2 regions of the Alteromonas sp. AWM4_230 genome follow, and region 2 is predicted to be linked to the other one. Evidence: predicted binding sites of a transcription regulator. Region 2 holds the regulator's gene; the other holds the start of a gene.

Region 1 (9,764 bases), 2.3 Mb from region 2:
TCGGTGAATGCTGCCAATGTTGTTTGCAGCTTATTTACACGAAGCCAGATGGGAGCCATAGCGTTAGTTTCGCTACGCACTTGGTCGGCATCGGCGCCATAGGCGGTCTCTATTGCCTTAAACAGCCACTTAGGTAAACCGCTGTTTATAATGGCATCATCAACGTTTTTGTCGGCAAGGTTCTCTCGCTGAAAATTGCGTAATACCGCATTTACCAAGCCTTTAAGCGCTGCTGCATTTAAATAAGACGCTGCAGCAACGGTTTCACCTACTGCAGCATGGTTACTAACTCGTGAAAAGTTAAGCTGGTACAAGCCAAGAAGTATAAGGTGCTCGATAACCTTTTTATTTCCCTTTAAGGGTCTATCTAGCAAAGAGCGTAGCCAGTGCTGTAAAAGGGGAAGGCGACGCATTACCCCTAACGACATTTCTTGAATCCATGCGTTGTCTTTGGCGTTGTGTCTGCGCTGAACGCGTTCTAGGCATTCACGCGACGACTTGCCTTGCTCTAAAATTTGATAAATGACCCACGCACAATCTGCGCGCAGGTTTTTTTGCTTGGGAAGGGGTAATGGTTTCACGTTTAGTCCGCTTGTGTCAGACAACGACCCACTTCAAACCACGTTTGGCGAGCATTGATGACGTCTGACGCTGGTAGCGCCTTTTTACCTGGAATTTGAAGTGATGTGATGCAAAGTGCATCGCGCCCTGTTGCTATGGTTATGCCTTCTTTATTAGCACTGATTATAGTACCTGGCTTAACCTCTTTATCTAGTGTTACAACGGTAGCTGACCACACCTTCACATTCTGATCTTCTACCTTCATCCACGCTACCGGCCAAGGGTTGAAGGCGCGAATATTTCGTTCTATTTGCTCGGCATCGTCTGCCCAATTGATAAGCGCTTCTTCTTTAGAAAGCTTTTTCGCATAGGTAGCCAAAGAATCATCTTGTTTGGTGGGCGTATAGTTTTCAAAGTTATCGACGACTTCAACTAACGCTTGTGGCCCTAGTTCTGCAAGCTTTTCATACAAAGTGGCGCTGGTGTCTTCAGGCGTGATAGGTAATGTGGCTATGTGAAGCATATCGCCGGTATCTAAACCTTCATCCATTTGCATTATAGTTACGCCGGTTTCTGCGTCACCCGCCCATATAGCGCGCTGAATTGGAGCTGCGCCACGCCACTTTGGCAAAATAGAACCGTGGACATTAATACAACCTAGTCTAGGTGCATTAAGCACAGCAGTAGGCAATATTAGGCCATAAGCAACTACCACCATTAAATCGGCATTTAGCAAGGCTAATTCTTCTTGTGCGTCTGGCGCTTTTAACGACTGAGGTTGATACACAGGAATGGCATTTTCTTCAGCGAGCACTTTAACTGGGCTGGCTGTGAGTTTCTTACCTCGTCCAGCGGGCCTATCAGGCTGAGTGTAGACTGCAATAACCTCGTGCTCACTCTCTAGCAACGCCGATAGATGTTTAGCCGCAAAATCCGGAGTACCGGCAAAAATCACTTTTAATGGAGTCGTCACGTTATTCCCTACGCTTTTGCGGCAAGCCGCGCTTCTTTCTCAAGCTTTTTACGAATACGTTGGCGCTTAAGTGGCGATAAATAATCGATAAAAAGCTTACCTTTTAAATGATCGAGTTCGTGTTGAATACAGATAGCCAGCAGGCCTTCGGCGTCCAATTCAAAAGTGTCCCCGTTTTCATCTAACGCTTTCACCGTTATTGCTTCAGCGCGCTCAACTTTGGCGTAGTTACCCGGTACAGACAAGCAGCCTTCTTCGCTAATTGTGGAACCATCTTTACGAATAATTTCAGGGTTAATAAATACGCGAGGCTCGTTTTGATCTTCCGATACGTCCATTACAACAACTTGAACGTGGCGATTAACTTGCGTCGCTGCAAGGCCAATACCGTTCTCGTCTTTCATGGTTTCGAACATGTCCGATACCAATTGTTTAATTTCGTCGTTAACCTCTTCTACGGGTTTAGCTACCGTGCGAAGACGTTCATCAGGAAAACTTAATACGTCTAAAATTGCCATTTCTCGCTTACTTCACCTTTTCGCTGTATAAATTCATATACGATCTAATTGCCAGCACGCTTTACAGTGCTTATTAAGTTACTATTCTAACGTATATCGGGTGGTTTCGTGCAGTTTTTTGCCTAAACCCTATAAGAATACGTACTTCTGCCGATATAGTGCTATTGTCTGAAAAATCAACAATAAATGACAGTGAATAATTTGCAGGTGGTCAATTTGAAAAAGCGATTAACATACGCGCGTCGTGCAGCAATATTTATTTTTGGAGTGCTTTTGTCTTTGCCTGCGTTCGCGCTTCAATTAAAAGACACTGCGCCTGAAACCTATACGGTGAAGCGTGGCGACACCCTATGGGAAATTGCGAGTATTTTTCTAAACGAGCCTTGGCTATGGCCAGAGCTATGGCGAACGAATACGCAAATAGATAACCCTCATCTCATCTATCCCGGTGATGTCATCGTTTTAGGTTACATTGATGGTCAGCCTGTCTTAAGCGTAAAACGCGACAAGCTAGCCTACAACCTTTCACCGTCTACCGATAAGCGAATAAAGCCAAAACCTGTTGACGTCCTGTCTTGGACTACTATATCTCCTTTTGTTAGACAGCATATGTTGCTAGACGAAGACGACTATTCAACCTTACCTCGACTCCTAGGTAACCAAGACGGAAATGTAAGGTTTGCTTCAGATGACTTTGTGCTTAGCCAGCAACAATTCAGTACTGACGATCAGTACAGAGTGATTAGAAAGCACGCTACTATCAAAAACCTAGATGGAGAAACGCTGGGCATTCAGGTCACTCATATATCCAATGCTTCATTGGTAGAGAAAGACCAGTCAGACGACACCATGCTGCTGTTTATTGATGACGCCAATCAAGAAGCAAAACGTGGTGACAAATTGATGGCCGGTGGCTTTACTCATCCAGAAGGTTTCGAGCTTACGCCTGCTACCTCACAACGAGGAGCGGTCGTGGGTGATTTGCATGATCACGACTTACTTGGCAAATATGACGTTGTCATTGTTGACCTTGGTGCAATGGATGTAGCACCAGGCACAGTATTGGGGCTGTATGCTCAAGGCCCAGCCATTATTGATGAAGATAGCCCGCGTTACGTTGATGAACCCGGTGCTAAAAACGGTGGTGAGTGGTTTATCGATACGGTAGCACAACCCGCGCTCAAAGTAGGTGAAGTGATTGTTTTTAAAACATTCGATGCGGCAAGCTATGGATTAATAACACGAGCGAATAAAGGAATTAAGCGCGGCTTTATTGTTGCTAAGCCTTAGACGCTATAGGTTTCATTGTCGCTTTTAAAGGAGCGACAATGAAACAGCATACTTCTCAATCAAACAGCGAGCTATTTGCATGGATAGCACTAGCATCGGCTCAGGGCACCTCCCCTAAAATCTGGCTACAGTCCCTTGAACACTATCAACTATCTCCTGCTGATTTAGTAGGTAATGCATCATCACTTCCCGACGATGTGAAGCAGCTCGTAAATCAAATATCAAAGCCACTTATTGATGCTGCCTTCTCATGGGAACAAGCAACTGATAATAGACACATTATTTCTTATTCGTCTTCATACTACCCCCAATCGTTAAAGCAATTGGACAGTCCACCCCTAGTGCTATTTGCAACGGGGGATAGTACTTTGTTGTCGAGCCCGCAAATTGCCATTGTGGGTAGCAGAAGGGCTAGCATTCAGGGTAAGCGTATCGCCAGTGAATTTGCAGTAGGGTTGTCTAGTAATGGGGTTGCAGTAACAAGCGGTCTTGCTATGGGCATTGATAGTGCAGCGCATCAAGGCGCTTTGTGTGGTAACGCAGGGACAATCGCAGTAATGGGGACGGGGCCTGAAAAGGTCTACCCCGCGAAAAATCACAAGCTCTACGAGGAAATAAATAATGACAAAGGCGTTACCGTCACAGAGTTCTTTCCGGGGCAGGGGCCTAAGCCTTGGCACTTTCCTAGAAGAAACCGAATTATCGCAGCATTATCACTTGGAACCTTGGTGGTAGAGGCAAAAATTAAGAGTGGCACCTTGATAACTGCGAATTTGGCCGCAGATATGGGGCGAGAAGTATTCGCTGTGCCTGGTAGTATCTTTCACGCGTACTCTGAAGGCTGCCATTGGTTAATCCAACAGGGCGCCAAATTAGTAACTAATATTAACGATATTCTTGATGAAATTGGTTTTCAACCTGAGCAACTGGGCTTGGATGTAAACGAGCAAAACGAAAAAAGTGCAGCGAATAGCTTGGCAACCGATAAATTATTAGCTAGTGTGGATTATGACATCACCGCTATTGATGTTATAGCCCAGCGCAATGCCTTATCAGTATCGCAAGCAATGGCATCATTATTAGAATATGAGTTGCGTGGTTTAGTAGCCGCTGTCCCTGGTGGTTACATTAAATTGAGGGGAAAATAATATGTTCGATATCCTCATGTATCTGTTTGAAAACTTCATTCACAGTGAAACGGAAATTCGTGTTGATCAAGACGAGTTAACGGAAGAGCTTGTGCGCGCAGGTTTCCATCACGATGAGATTTATAAAGCCCTCGCATGGTTAGAAAAGCTAGCGGCTCTGCAGGAAACGGATATTAAACCGTATTTTTGTAAAGGGATTAGCACTAGCTTAAGCCGCATTTACACCCACGAAGAACAGATGCGTTTAGATGTGGAATGTCGTGGTTTTCTTATGTTCTTAGAACAGGTCAATGTACTAGATGCTTCCACACGTGAAATGGTGATAGACAGGGTTATGGAAATCGATTCCAATGAATTCTGTTTAGAAGACCTGAAGTGGGTTGTGCTAATGGTACTATTCAACGTACCTGGCAAAGAGAAAGCCTACGCGCAAATGGAAGATCTTTTGTTCGAAGAGCCAGATGGCGTTCTGCATTAATGCAGTCGTAGTCACTGATACTTAAATCTTTACTTACAAAATGCGCTGTGAAATTACAGCGCGTTAAGGCCTTAACGTCTAATACATGTCTAAAATAGACCACTCACTTTTTTCAGCGCACGAGCATGCTCTAGATGATAACTTCGGAGACTGTCCAGAGTGCGGCAAGCCCCTTCATATAAAGAACAGTAAATCAGGCCCGTTCATTGGGTGTACGGGCTACCCTGAATGCAACTTTAGTAAGCCGCTTCACGATAAACAAACCACTATTCTTAAAACCTTAGATGGTATAGCTTGCCCCGAATGTGCTTCTGACCTTGCTATAAAAAAGGGGCGGTTTGGTATGTTTATTGGCTGTACAAATTTTCCTACGTGCCATCACATAGAGCCTATTAAAGAAAAAGAAGACACCTTGGTAGATTGCCCAAAATGCAAGAAAGGGCACCTGATCTCGCGTACTAACAAATACGGTAAACAGTTTTTTGCGTGCAACCATTATCCACAATGTCGATATGTGCTAAATTTCACGCCGGTAAATGAAAGCTGCCCAGACTGCGGTTGGGGAGTATTGATAGATAAAAAGGGACAGTTACAGTGCCCTCAGCCTACTTGTGGCTTTAAAAAGTAACTATACAAAGAACTACACGAAGAACTATACGTAGAGATCAAAACCATGTCTGATACCCAAAATGGGAACGTGAATACGTTTACACCCGTTGAGGCTAATTCGTCTGAAGTAGACCCTGTTGTTGCCGCTTTTGAAGCGGGAAGTTTAATCGTTTATCCAACCGAAGCGGTAATGGGCATTGGATGTGACCCGGACAATGAAGCAGCGGTAAATGCGTTGTTAGAGATAAAACAACGACCAGTAGAAAAGGGCGTTATTTTAATAGCTGCCAATTACAGTCAGCTATTGCCCTATGTCAACGACAACGCCATACGACCACACCGACGCACCGATATTTTCTCTAGCTGGCCTGGCCCTAATACATGGCTATTACCTAAGTCGACATCGGCGCCTGTTTGGTTAACCGGCAAGCATAATAAAATAGCTGTGCGCGTAACTAATCATCCAGTAGTAGTTGAGCTGTGCAATAAGTTAGGGAAGCCACTTGTTTCTACAAGTGCTAACCTAACAGGTCAACCGCCAGCCATCACCACTGAAGAAGCAAAAGCCGTATTCGCTGATTCCGTTTTCTACGTTGACGGTTCAGTAGGCGGTGCAACTAAACCCAGTACCATTCGCGATGGTGACACGGCAGAGGTAATAAGAGCATGACGTCAGCAGAATTAGTGGACGGTAAAAACGCCGCTGAAGTAATAGAACAAGTAAAAAGCTATCTACTAGGGCTTCAGGACACCATTTGCCAAACCCTCGAGCTCGCCGATGGGAAAGGTCAGTTTGTCGAGGATAGTTGGAAGCGTGAAGAAGGCGGCGGTGGTCGCTCTCGAGTCTTAAAAAACGGTGCGGTGATTGAGCAAGGCGGCGTTAATTTTTCACACGTGTTTGGCAGCCAAATGCCTGCATCAGCAACGGCAAATCGTCCTGAGCTTGCGGGAAGAAATTTTCAAGCAATGGGCGTGTCACTTGTTATTCACCCACATAACCCGTATGTCCCAACGTCACACGCTAACGTTCGCTTTTTCATTGCGGAAAAAGAAGGTGAAGCACCTATCTGGTGGTTTGGTGGTGGTTTTGACTTAACGCCGTTTTATCCGTTCAAAGATGACGTTGTGCACTGGCATGATACCGCGAAGAAATTATGTAAGCCGTTTGGCGATGATGTTTATCCTAAGTATAAAAAGTGGTGCGACGACTACTTTTACTTAAAGCATCGCAATGAAACTCGCGGAGTGGGCGGTTTGTTCTTCGACGACCTGAATGAATGGGGCTTTGAACAGTCATTTGCGTTTATGCAGGCTGTTGGTAATGGCTTCATCGATGCTTACGTTCCTATTGTTGAACGTCGTAAGCAAACCGATTTCGGTGAAAGAGAGCGTGATTTCCAACTTTATCGCCGAGGTCGCTATGTCGAATTCAATTTAGTATTCGACCGGGGTACCCTGTTTGGATTACAAACCGGAGGGCGCACAGAGTCTATTTTAATGTCGATGCCGCCGTTAGCCCGCTGGGAGTATTGCTATACACCCGCACCGGGTAGCGCTGAAGCTAAGTTAACTGACTGGTTAAAGCCTACTGACTGGTGATCAATTAGTTAACTAAGGCTGCGCTTAAATTCTAAAGCGTACCGCCTATAACAGCACTCATCTTCAATGACTAAAAAACGCCGCATTAACATCAATGCGGCGTTTTTTTGATCTGCATCAAGTCCGAATATCATCTTTGTTTCAATGAGTTATTAAGCTTGCGCTGGATCAATGTTTCTCTTAACCAAGGGCGTAAAGTAGCGCCATCTTAGTTAAACACAAAAGAGACACATCATGCGCAAACACTTTTTATCTGCATCTGCACTTTGTCTTACACTTGCTGCACTTTCACCTTTAGCTAACGCTCATCAACAGGGCGACTGGATTGTTCGTGGCGGTCTTACTACCGTTGCTCCTGACGAATCGACTTCTAACATCGTAGCGGGTGGAACTGATCTTGGCGTGGCCCTTAATATCGATAACGATACTCAGTTAGGTTTAAATGTAGCGTACTTTATTACTGACAATATTAATATTGAGCTGCTTGCCGCAACGCCCTTTAAGCACGACGTTAATTTTTCTGTTGCTGATCCCTTAGGGACGGGTAATCAGCTTGGTGAAGTCACACATCTTCCACCTACGCTTACCGCAAACTACTATTTTAATGATGCCAGCTCTGCATTTCAGCCGTACATTGGTGCTGGTATCAACTATACCTTTATCTTTGATGAAGAGTTTACAGGTGCGAATGAAACAGCTGGCTTAAGCGACCTATCCCTTGATAATTCATTTGGTGTATCAGCTCAGGTGGGAATGGATTACCAAATTGATACCAAATGGCACGTCAATGCATCGGTTCGATTCATTGATATAGATACAGAAGCCACCTTTAAAGTGGGAGATGCTGCTGGAAAGGTAAGTGATATTGAAATAGACCCTTGGGTGTATACCTTATCGGTGGGTTACACATTCTAATTATTAGTTTCACGCCTTATTAACTATGAGGCTTTCACAATTGCACTACTTTATGCGCCATAAAGAGCGTAGACAGTAACAGGGGAGTTGCGCGTTAAAAGGTTAATCCTTTCAACGCGCTTTTTTATTTTGTATTCACCATGTGATTGGCGAGTTGATCAAGTGCGTCTATCAACTTTTGAGCTAACGCGATATCTTCTACCGTTTTAAACATGGCTTTTCGCATACAATACATCCACTGTGCTTTTAACTCTGGAGTTACTGTGTAGGGAAGGTGGCGTGCACGCAAACGGGGGTGTCCAAATTGCTGCTGATAATCATCAGGACCACCCAGCCATAAACTCAAATATAAAAAGAATACATGACGAATTCTGTCTAATGGCTGAGGGTGAATAGCAAGTAGTTCATTTGCTAATGGGTCGGTCTCCATAATGTCGTAAAAGGTATTTGCTAATTCCCGCACTTTCTCCTCTCCACCTATACGTTCATATGGTGTACTCTGCGAAGCACGATTATCGTTTTTCTTCTTTATATTAAATAAGTCTCGTATTCCCATGAAAAAATTCGCTGTATTCGGAAATCCTATTGCACAGAGTTTATCACCAACTATCCATCAAATGTTTGCTGAACAAGTGGGAGAAAAGATTTCTTATGAAAAGATACTTGCGCCAGTAGACGGTTTTGTAGATGCCGCCAACGCGTTTTTAGCTCAGGAAGGCGCTGTAGGTTGTAACGTCACCATGCCTTTTAAGCTTGATGCATTCAACTTGGCAAAGGTAGATGACCAAGCAGCCAAAGATGCACAAGCTGTTAATACGCTAATGAATGGTGACAGCGGTGAAATATGGGGATTCAACACTGATGGTGTAGGGCTGGTAAACGACTTGCTTAACAGCGGTGTGGAAATTAAGGGTAAGCGCGTGTTGCTTATTGGTGCCGGCGGCGCAGCCCGTGGTGTTATTTCTCCGTTATTAAAAGCGGGTGCTGCTTCACTAATTATTGCGAACAGAACGAAAGCAAAAGCTGAGGAAGTCGCAAGCGCTGCGTCTAACGCTAAAGTGCAGGTGGTGTCCCTAGAAGATATCGCAACGATAGCACCTCATATTATTATCAATTCAACAGCTGCTAGTCTAAGCAACGAGTTGCCGTGTAGTTTAACTGATGGTGTTTTACAACACTGTGAAGTGGTGTACGACATGGTATATAAAAACTCGCCCACGCGGTTTATGAGAGATGCGGCCGAGCTTGGTGTCAAAACGCAAATAGATGGGTTAGGGATGCTGGTTGAGCAAGCGGCAGAAGCTTTCTATATATGGACACAAAAGCGCCCCGATACCTCGGACATTGTGAAACAGGTTAGAGATATTGTTGAGCAAAGTGAGAAGCGAAACTAGTTCGCTTCTTCTAGGTACTCATCTTTTAATACCACATAGTTTACGGCAGACTGTTTTAGAAATGCCATTTCAGCGTCGTTGAGTGGCCTTTTCTTTTGCATGGGGTTTCCTACATAAAGAAATCCGCTCTCTAATCTTTTGTTTGGCGGTACTAATGTACCTGCGCCAATGAGCACATCGTCTTCAACAACAACACCATCCATTACAATAGCGCCCATACCGACCAGAATACGATCACCTAATTGGCAGCCATGCAGCATACATTTGTGCCCAACGGTA
Region 2 (9,764 bases):
TGGCGAGCAAGGAGTAAGCACGGACGCATCTGTAGATGATGTGAATGAGTCGAGCTTCGATGCATAAACGTGAAACCTTTAAAATTGTCCTTATAACGCTTGGTGTTCTGGCGGTTATCGTCATTAATGCCATTATTTTTACCAAGGACGAACCGGATATTTTAGATATACCGCAAACGGTGGAGGCGAAAAAGCCGGTACCTGATTTCTCTATTTATAGTGACGTAAAAGAGAAGAAAGAGGCGTTTTTTAACTATCTACGCCCGGAGGTAGAGAAGCAAAACGCTTACTTACTTACCTTGAGACATTATGTACAAACCTTGTATAGAAAAGCATTAGCCAACGAATCGCTTTCTGAAGACGATATGGCTAGGCTTGAATGGCTTGAAGAAGAGTATCGGGTAAAGTCTACACAGCCTTTAAAGACCAAACTATTGGCCTTACTGCAGAAAATTGATGTTTTACCTGTAGAGCTGGTACTTGTTCAGGCTGCGAATGAATCTGCATGGGGAACAAGCCGATTTGCAAGAAAGGGCTACAACTTTTTCGGTCTGTGGTGTTTTTCAAAAGGGTGCGGCTTCGTCCCGAATCGTCGAAATTCCGGCGCATCACACGAAGTGGCAAAGTTTGATAGTCTGTCGCGAGCGACGTACACCTATATGCGTAACCTCAATAGGCACGATGCCTACGCTGATTTAAGAGAGAGCCGCAGTCGACTTCGAGCTAACCAATTACCTATTACTGGTGTTGCATTGGCAGAAGGGCTAATGAACTATTCCGAGCGAGGAGCCGCTTATGTTGAAGAGCTTCAAACAATGATCCTATTTAACGAGGAGTTTTTATCCGAATGATACGCGCTGCATTATTTCTTGCTTCATCTCTTTTTGTCGGTTTTGGTAGTACATCTGTAGCTGCTGAAACGATAGATGTAGAGTACAGCCGTTTCTACAGCCATGTTAAAAAGCTAGATAACGAAGATACCCAAGCGCTTCAGTTTGCGTTTGGTTTTGTCCGAGTAGGAGAAGGGCGTTTATGCGAGGTTAACGGTGCATCTATCGTTACCGATAAGAAAACAATGCCACTAGACGTTACTGATGAAGGACGTTTTACCGTACCCACAGAAAAAGCACTGAAACTGGCTAATGCACTGGTACGTATCGACTTAAACGAACGTGCGAACGTTTGTGATATGTCGGTGCAGCTTGAAACCAAGCCAGAATACCTTAAACAGTATTACAAGAAAGAAGAACTCACTTTTTTGTATGAACAGTATGAAGCTTTTTTCAATGAAATGGGAAGCTTTTTGTCTTTTATGATGCCGTCGGTGAAGGGCTTGATGATTCAGTTCGAAGACAAAAATTTAGATTTCGTTACGCCGCAGGGTGTACAAATTAACAATGGTGTTCTGCAGTTAGAGCAAAAGTGGATAAATGAGGCGAAAGGCTTAACGCTGCCACAAGCGCCGCTGCGTGTAACAGCTATGGCGTCAAGTTAATCTACCTTTTGAACAATTAGGTATCAGGTTAGTAACTGATACCTAATTTGCTCTGCAATTCGCGCTATGGTCTCTTCGCCTTTTGCGCAAAGTTCTTCTGCCCTATGGAACTCCATAATACCTACATCAGTCAGCTGAGGTTCAATTAGTATATCTGGCGGGTCGCCAGCTAAACGAGACCGAGTAACACGAGCTTGCAGTATTTCAAGTGAGCTGCTCATTACGCTCATAATTCCTGGCGGGTTGCGCTTATTCACCTTTGCAGGCACTTCAGTAAATTCTTCTTCTACTTTTTCAATAACATCAGAGGCTATGCTTTCTTCGGTATTCACATCTTCAGAAGCATTGACTTGAAGCTGCTCTTCATTTTCGTCTGACGTTTTGTCATCTTTACTGTCTGGAGAAAACCATTGGCGCAATACGTTTTGGCTTTTAGTAAAAAAGTCTTCGGTTTTACGTTGGTTTTCTTCGTGGTCTTGCCTTAACTTTTCCAACCGAAGCGGGCGAAAATCGGCGTTAAGATTAACCGCAATCACAAAATCAGCCCCTAATTGGCGACACAAGTTCACCGGTACAGGGTTCACAACAGCGCCATCCACTAGCCAGCGATCGCCATGAGCAACGGGGGCAAAGAGCGCTGGAATAGCGCATGACGCTTGAATGGTATCGCCAATAGGTCCTGAATTAAATACCACTTCACGTCCGGTATATAGGTCAGTTGCCACAGCCGCAAAAGGTTTAAGCATATCTTCATAGGTAGATTCACAAAACTCGCTAGCAAGTTTGTCGAAAACTTTTTGTCCGCTGGCAATACCGCCACGTCTTAATCCAACACCCATAAGAGCAAGTACCTGCCAGTCGCTAAGTGAACAGGCCCATTCTTTTAAACCTTCTAGCTTACCACTTGCGTAGGCAGCACCAACGTAGGCGCCAATAGAGCAACCAGCAACAACGTCGATTTTAACGCCAAGCTTTTCCAATGCTTCAATTATACCAATGTGTGTCCAGCCCCTTGCGGCACCGGCACCTAACGCCAGTCCAATTTTCATTTACTTTGGTTCCATAATATTTACTACTTCGATAGCATTGTCTTCATCACTGAGATCTGCGCTATTTTCTGTAGCAAAAGAAGGTTCATCAAATCCTATATCACCATCTGCAACGGGGCCATCTTGAGTGACGATAGATTTAAAATCATAAAGATTACTATCTACAAGATGTGAAGGGGCCACGTTTTGAAGCGCACGGAACATTGATTCAATACGACCTGGGAAGCGGCGGTTCCAGTCTTGAAGCATTGCTTTTATGTTCTGGCGCTGAAGATTTTCTTGTGAACCACACAGGTTACAAGGAATAATTGGGAACTCAGCGGCTTGAGAATATTTTTCAATGTCTTTTTCGCTGCAGTAGGCCAGTGGACGAATGACAATATGCTCGCCGTTATCGCTAACCAGTTTTGGCGGCATAGATTTCAGCTTACCACCGTGAAACATATTCAGGAAAAACGTTTCTAGCATGTCGTCACGGTGGTGACCTAATGCAATTTTCGTCGCGCCTAGTTCTTTCGCTGTGCGATATAAAATACCACGGCGCAAACGAGAGCAAAGTGAACAGGTCGTTTTCCCTTCAGGAATCTTGTCTTTAACAATAGAGTAGGTGTCTTCTTCTACAATCTTGTAATCGACGCCAATGCTGTCTAAATACTCGGGCAAGATATGTTCAGGAAAACCGGGTTGCTTCTGGTCAAGATTTACCGCAATAATATCAAAATGAATAGGCGCAATCTTCTTTAAAAACAATAAAATATCAAGCATGGTATAGCTGTCTTTACCGCCCGATAAACACACCATAACCTTGTCGTTGTTTTCAATCATACCGAAATCGCCAATGGCCTTACCCACGTTGCGACGAAGTCGTTTCTGAAGTTTGTTGAAGTTGTACTTTTGCTTACTTTGCGCGGCGTTTAACGTCGGCGCATCAGCACTGCTTGTGCCTAAACTCATAATTAACTAGCTTGGTTTGTGATAAAGGCGCCATTATACATTAAAGCGCCTTTTCGAGACTATGGCTGTGTTGTTAAATTTATCGAGAAGCGTTAAGTACTGATTTAAGCGTGTATGATTAACTCTCGGAATTAACCGCTAAATGCGCAGTTTTTTTCATGAAAAACGCCCATCGCCGATTCGCCATTTGTCGCCACCAAGTGTCTTGGTATTTAAGCGCAATTAAGTCGTTAACTACACGGTTATCGGTGATTCAAACCCATCTGGCTTAATCGCAAGTACGTCACAATTTAGTTCATCAATAACGTGCTCGGCAGTATTGCCAATAAGCGCCGCCGAAATACCAACCCGTCCCACGGTGCCTATTACAACTAACTCGGCATCGAGTGTTTTAGCCACTTGCGGGATAACTTTTTCAGGCAAGCCTTCTTTCACCACACATTTATTTTCTGGAATACCATATTTCAGCGCGTGACTACGCATTTCTTTCATGTGATGATTTTTTACCGCATCGTGATACGTATCAGGGTCAAACTCTGGTACTTCAATGGCGATGTTAAGTGGAGTTGTAGGGTAGCTATTCACCAAATTAACGTTACCTTTCAGCAAAGAGGCATAATCGTTAGCGATTATCGTAAGCTTGTCGTTTAGTGCAGCATGCTCATCATCTTCACTGCCTACGTTTACTGCAGCTATAATTTCACCGCCTTCTGGCCAGTCGTGTTCTTTAACGAGCAGGACAGGGCGTGGGCACTTGCGCATTAGATGCCAGTCTGTAGGGGTAAAGATTACTGAGGCAAGGTCGTCATGTTTTTTAGTAGCTTTTACTACTAAGTCGATTTGGTTATTAAGGGCGTAATAAATAATCGATTCATAAGCACGGTTGTTCCACTCAACCACAATATCGGTCTCTGAAAAGCCTTGTTCTTTTAGCTGGGCAGATAACCATTTGGCGTGCTCTTTTGTAACGGCATCGCGCATTGATTCACGTTCGTCGGGGCTAAGCATGGTTGTCATATCGTAAGACAAATCATATACCACCATCATAGCGGTAACCGTGGCGCCGGTTTTTGACGCAAGTTCATAGGCACGGCTTAGGGCAGGCTGGTTGTCGCGCTCCGCGTCCACCACGGCAAGAATTCGTTTACACTCAATCATAACGTCTCCTCAACTACAAAGCTTTGTATGGCTGTCGACATCGAAATTGTTTCAAAACAGTTTATATAAACCAGTTACATTAACTATAAACCACATTTTGAAAAACGTAAGTTGTTTTGGATCAAGCGTTAACAGTTCGTTGATAAGTAAAAAGGCTTCATTGAACAACAAAGGTGCTTTACATGCTCAATGGATATGGTGTGACTTATGAGGGGATACAGTGAAATTATAAAGCTTAAAACTAAAAAGCGCGCATGAAGCGCGCTCAAGATAACAGAAGAATAAATTAACCGTTACAGACTACGCTAGGGCCATTTAACGCCTCCAACTTGGTATTTAACCGATCAAAATCCAAAATAGAGATCAATTTACCGTCTACTTTGATAATGTTTTCTTTCTGAAAACGGCTTAATAGACGACTAATGGTTTCTATCGTTAAGCCTAAGTAGTTGCCGATTTCGTTTCGGGTCATAGTTAGGTGAAATTCTCTGTGCGAGAAGCCGCGCTCTTCAAAGCGCTGAGATAGGTGCGATATAAAATATAGCAAACGCTCTTCGGCAGTACGCTTGTTTAAAAGCATGATCATGTCGTGATCTTGTTTAATTTCTGCGCTCATAAAGCTCATGATCTGATGGCGTAGCTTAGGAAATTGAACCGACATTTCATCAAGGGTTTCATATGGCAGTTCACATACCATGGCGGTTTCTAGCGCTGAGGTGTAACTTTGATGCTTACTTTCGCGCAGGGCATCGAATCCAATAATATCACCAGGGAAGTGGAAGCCAGTGATTTGCTCTTCACCATCTTGATTAGTTACAAATGACTTAAAAGAACCCGTTCTTACGGCAAAAAGCGAATGAAATTTATCGCCAGTTTGAATGAGCGTATCACCTTTGTGAAGCGGCTTTTTGCGCTCAATTATATCGTCAAGAGACTCGATTTCTGTTTTGTTCAGCGCCACCGGTAAACACAAGTGACTGAAGCTACAGTTTTGACAGTGAATAGAAAATTGGCTTCCTTTGCTCATAATACATGCTCTTTTGAAGATTACCCAATAATGATACACCCATTTTTAAACGATTGCGCCATGAATAAGATAAGCTGCATAAATGGCCATTATTACGGCAATTATTTGTCTAACGTTATTGTTTTGAAAACTGCTAACAATATACTGACTGCCTGCACTTGCTGCGAGTAGCGTTGGCAAAGTACCTAAACCGAAGAAAAACATGATGGCAGCGCCCTGCAATGCATTCCCCGACGCTAAAGACCAAGTAAGTGTTGAATACACTAATCCACAAGGCAGCCAGCCCCAAATAAACCCATAAGGAATAGCACTAAAAGGGGTTTTAAAAGGTAAAAAACGCTTAGATAACGGCTGCAGTTTAGAAAATAAACCTTTGCCTGCGTTTTCTAACACCGTTAACCCTGTCCACCATTTGCCTAAATAACAGGCCAACAACAGCAACATAATACCGCTGAGTAAAGACAGGGCATAGTTGGCCAGAGGAATATAGTCTGCTGCAATTTTGCCAAGTGCGCCGGTCAGTGCGCCAGCAATGGTGTAGCTAGCTATGCGCCCCATGTTATAGGCTAGGGCGTAAGGCACTGCTGAAGCACCTTTTGGTGACACCATTCTTAGCGCTGCCACTATACCGCCGCACATACCCACGCAGTGAACACCGCCCGCTAAGCCGATAAGAAAAGCTGAGAAGTAATTAATCCCCTCCATGCTGCCCTTGGTTTTTCTCTACTTTAGTATTCTGAAGTTGCTTGCGTTGTTCAGCGAGCTTTTTTTCTTCTGGCGGAAGGTCATCGTCAAACAGTATGCTGTAACCTTGACGGTCTAAATCTTCAAACTGATTAGTTTTAACCGCCCAGAAGAATATTACGATAGCGACGGCTACTATAATGATGGCGATTGGAATTAAAACGTAAATAATGCTCATACTATTTGCCCAGAAGTCGCGTAGAGTTTGTCACTACTATGATACTGCTTAATGACATGCCAACAACCGCCATCCACGGCGAAAGTAGGCCAGATACGGCGAAAGGTAAGATCAAAACGTTGTAACCTACCGACCAACCAATATTTTGTCTTATTTTTTGCTTCACTTGATGCGCAGTTCGGATGAGTTCTGGCACAGAAAGCAACTGATCGCCAAGCAAAATCACGTCGGCTGCAGTTTTCGCAACATCTGTGGCATTACCTACCGCTATCGCTACATCAGCACTTGCAAGAACAGGGGCGTCATTAATACCATCGCCCATCATCATAACCTTTGAGCCAGATTGCTGCATAGCTTGAACCGCTTCATATTTCTGCTCTGGGGTAAGGCCCCCTTTAGCGGCAGATATTGGTAAAGATTTAGTAAGAGAGTCAACGTTTTGCTGTGTATCGCCGCTTAGTACAGCGAGGGTATGACTTTTTGCCAATATATCGAGGGTTTCTTGGGTATCGTCACGCAGTGAGTCACGAACTTCAAAAGCCGCCATAATACGGCCTTTGACAGTAAGAAATACGTTAGCCGAGGGATAGCGCTCGATAAATGATTGCTGTGATTCGTGAACACTGAACGCTGCTGAGCCCATGGAGAATAGCGTGTCATTAATTTCACCGCTAATTCCGCCTCCTGGCGTGACCGTGAAATTTGTCACTTTGTGTACGGTGTTGCCGCTTGACGTTTTATCACCGATAAAGGCCTTATCACCGCTAAAGGCTTTTTTGTCGCTAAAGGCTTTAGCAATAGGGTGCTCAGAGCGAGATTCTAGTGCGCGGGCAATTGATAGCGCACTGTCGCTGTCTACGCCGTCAGCGTACCAAGCGTTTGAAATAGTGAACTTACCTTGTGTAAGCGTACCGGTTTTGTCGAGCGCGATAGTGTCAATGCCAGTGATTTGCTCAAGAGCATCGGCTCGCTTTAGCAAAATACCTTTTTTGTTTAATTTCGCCATAGCACAGGTTAGCGCTGATGGCGTGGCTAATCCTAAGGCGCAAGGGCAGGTTGCTACCAGCACGGAAATGGTGATCCAAAATGCATCATCACTGCCGTTATAGGCCCAAAACGCGTAGGTTAATACTGAAATTAGCAGTACTGCCGTAACAAAATATCGAGAAAAATTATCAGCTAACTGCGCAGCCTTAGGTTTGCTCGCCATCGCGCTTGCTTGAAGCCTCACAATTTGATTTACCAGCGCATTTTTAAGAGTCTGCGTAACCGTAATGGTAAGGCTGCCGTCCTGACATACGGTACCGCCATATACAGTGCTGTTATCTGACTTTCGTACTGGGTTAAATTCACCCGTTAGCATAGACTCATCAACCGCAGCGTTACCTTCTGTTACCAGCCCATCAATGGGAATTGTCTCACCGGGCTTAACTAGTACTACATCGTTCACTTTTAATTGCTTTGCTAAGCATTCAGTAACACTGCCATCTGGCATTAATTTAGTCGCTGAAACAGGTACATACTGCATCATATTGGCAGAAATCTGAGCTGCTCTGTGACGACTACGGTGTTCTAAGAATCTGCTGAGCAATAGCAAGAAAATGAACATACAAATGGATTCAAAATACACTTCACCTTGCTCTAATACAGTAGAGCGAATACCGGCTATGTAGGTACCGAATATGGCGAGCGTAACGGGCACATCCATATTAACCGTTTTAGCGCTTAGCGCTTTGGCGGCGCCCACATAAAAGGTACTGCCTGAGTACAGTACTACAGGTGTAGTTAGCGTAAGGGCAACCCAGTAAAAATACTGTCGGGTCTCTAATTCAATAGCGCCAAACCAATCAAAATACAGCCCAGTCATCAGCATCATAACCTGCATGGTCATAATGCCTGCTAGGCCAAGCTTTTTCAGAAAGGTTTTTTGCTCGCGTTTATAGCTGGCTTCGTGTTCATCTGGGTGAAATGGCGACCCAATATAACCAATGCGTTTTAGCGTAGATAGAATTTGGCTAAGCTTAATTTGAAAAGGTGACCAAGTAACTAAAGCCCGACGCTCTTGAACATTTACAGCTACTTGCTTGATACCTTCAACTTTCGATAATTGCTTTTCAATAAGCCAGCCACAGGCAGCGCATGTAATACCCTCAAGGGTTAGCTGAATTTGCTTATCTTGCCCTTCTTCAAACACGAACTCTTCCTGAAGGGAAGGGTCGTCGTACACCTTGAGTTTATCTAAGGTTTCCAAAATCCCATCGTCAGACTTTTGGGCAGGTTCTGTTCTAAACTGGTAATAGTCTTCTAAACCATTATTAACAATAGCTTCTGCCACGGCTAAGCAGCCAGGGCAACACATGTCGCGTTGTTGCCCCAATATGACAGTAGTGAACTTCCCATCGTCTGCGGCTGCCACAGGAAGCCCACAATGGTAACAATCGTGATTGGCCATTATGGATTGAACTTCATTTTTCCAGAATGGGGTAGATAGACGGTGTTTTGAATTTTCCAGCTATCATCAATAGGTGTGAGCGATATGCGCCATTTACCGTCTAGGTTTTCTTCAATAAAACCGCGATAAATACCGTTGGCATCTCGACTTAGTAAAACGCTGACATCACGCTCTTCAAGCGTTACGTGATAAAAGCTCAATTTAACGGCATTACCTTCTTGAGGAATGCCCGAGTGAAATTGCAGCGCTATGCTGCCATCTTCAATGGTTAAATCGGTAGTAATATTTAAACGGCGGGCGATTGCCTCTTTGTCTAGACGTGCATTAATTGCTTTACCTTCTTTGTAGTAATCGTCTACAACAAGGCTATCTTCAGTAGAAATAGCAAGGTTTAACAACACGCCACCCATGATCAGGGTAATAATAGGAACCGCAATTAAAAACCAGGGCCAGAATTCTTTATACCAGGGTCTATTCATCGAAATCTTTTCTCGTATTTACTTCACTAGCAAGGTCGCTAACAACATATCTATTATTACTCGTGAACAAATGTATTCGAACTGCATAATAACAATAAATATGGTGTAGGTAATTTGCATCGACAGCGCTGTAAATTTGTACGTAATGACACTGTCTATATGGCTGTATTTTCTCATAAAAAAAGCCCCGTAGTAACGAGGCTTTTTAAGATATTTAATGATTTAAAT

The links. The regulator FNR, encoded in region 2, switches genes on or off when oxygen is low (the NO sensors DNR and NnrR bind a similar motif). The targets are predictions, from matches to a motif close to TTGATCTAGATCAA.
Region 1: the regulator FNR is predicted to act here: its motif matches at 7,284-7,297, upstream of ACXACS_RS01595 (OmpW family outer membrane protein).

What each region holds. Positions count from the first base shown of each region.
Region 1 covers NZ_JBSWTB010000001.1:376,202-385,965, reverse strand. Annotated here, with positions in the region: gene rsmB (16S rRNA (cytosine(967)-C(5))-methyltransferase RsmB) at 1-581, opposite strand, end outside; gene fmt (methionyl-tRNA formyltransferase) at 584-1,534, opposite strand; gene def (peptide deformylase) at 1,543-2,052, opposite strand; gene ACXACS_RS01625 (LysM peptidoglycan-binding domain-containing protein) at 2,269-3,342, shown strand; gene dprA (DNA-processing protein DprA) at 3,381-4,490, shown strand; gene ACXACS_RS01615 (DUF494 family protein) at 4,492-4,968, shown strand; gene ACXACS_RS01610 (DNA topoisomerase family protein) at 5,054-5,596, shown strand; gene tsaC (L-threonylcarbamoyladenylate synthase type 1 TsaC) at 5,642-6,247, shown strand; gene hemF (oxygen-dependent coproporphyrinogen oxidase) at 6,244-7,176, shown strand; gene ACXACS_RS01595 (OmpW family outer membrane protein) at 7,411-8,091, shown strand; gene ACXACS_RS01590 (group II truncated hemoglobin) at 8,216-8,647, opposite strand; gene aroE (shikimate dehydrogenase) at 8,646-9,485, shown strand; gene ACXACS_RS01580 (gamma carbonic anhydrase family protein) at 9,482-9,764, opposite strand, start outside.
Region 2 covers NZ_JBSWTB010000001.1:2,651,664-2,661,427, forward strand. Annotated here, with positions in the region: gene ACXACS_RS11420 (YciC family protein) at 1-67, shown strand, start outside; gene ACXACS_RS11425 (glucosaminidase domain-containing protein) at 60-851, shown strand; gene ACXACS_RS11430 (DUF2987 domain-containing protein) at 848-1,495, shown strand; gene ACXACS_RS11435 (patatin-like phospholipase family protein) at 1,519-2,544, opposite strand; gene ttcA (tRNA 2-thiocytidine(32) synthetase TtcA) at 2,545-3,498, opposite strand; gene uspE (universal stress protein UspE) at 3,733-4,656, opposite strand; gene fnr (fumarate/nitrate reduction transcriptional regulator Fnr) at 4,943-5,683, opposite strand; gene ACXACS_RS11455 (sulfite exporter TauE/SafE family protein) at 5,729-6,388, opposite strand; gene ccoS (cbb3-type cytochrome oxidase assembly protein CcoS) at 6,375-6,605, opposite strand; gene ACXACS_RS11465 (heavy metal translocating P-type ATPase) at 6,607-9,057, opposite strand; gene ACXACS_RS11470 (FixH family protein) at 9,057-9,536, opposite strand; gene ACXACS_RS11475 (hypothetical protein) at 9,555-9,713, opposite strand.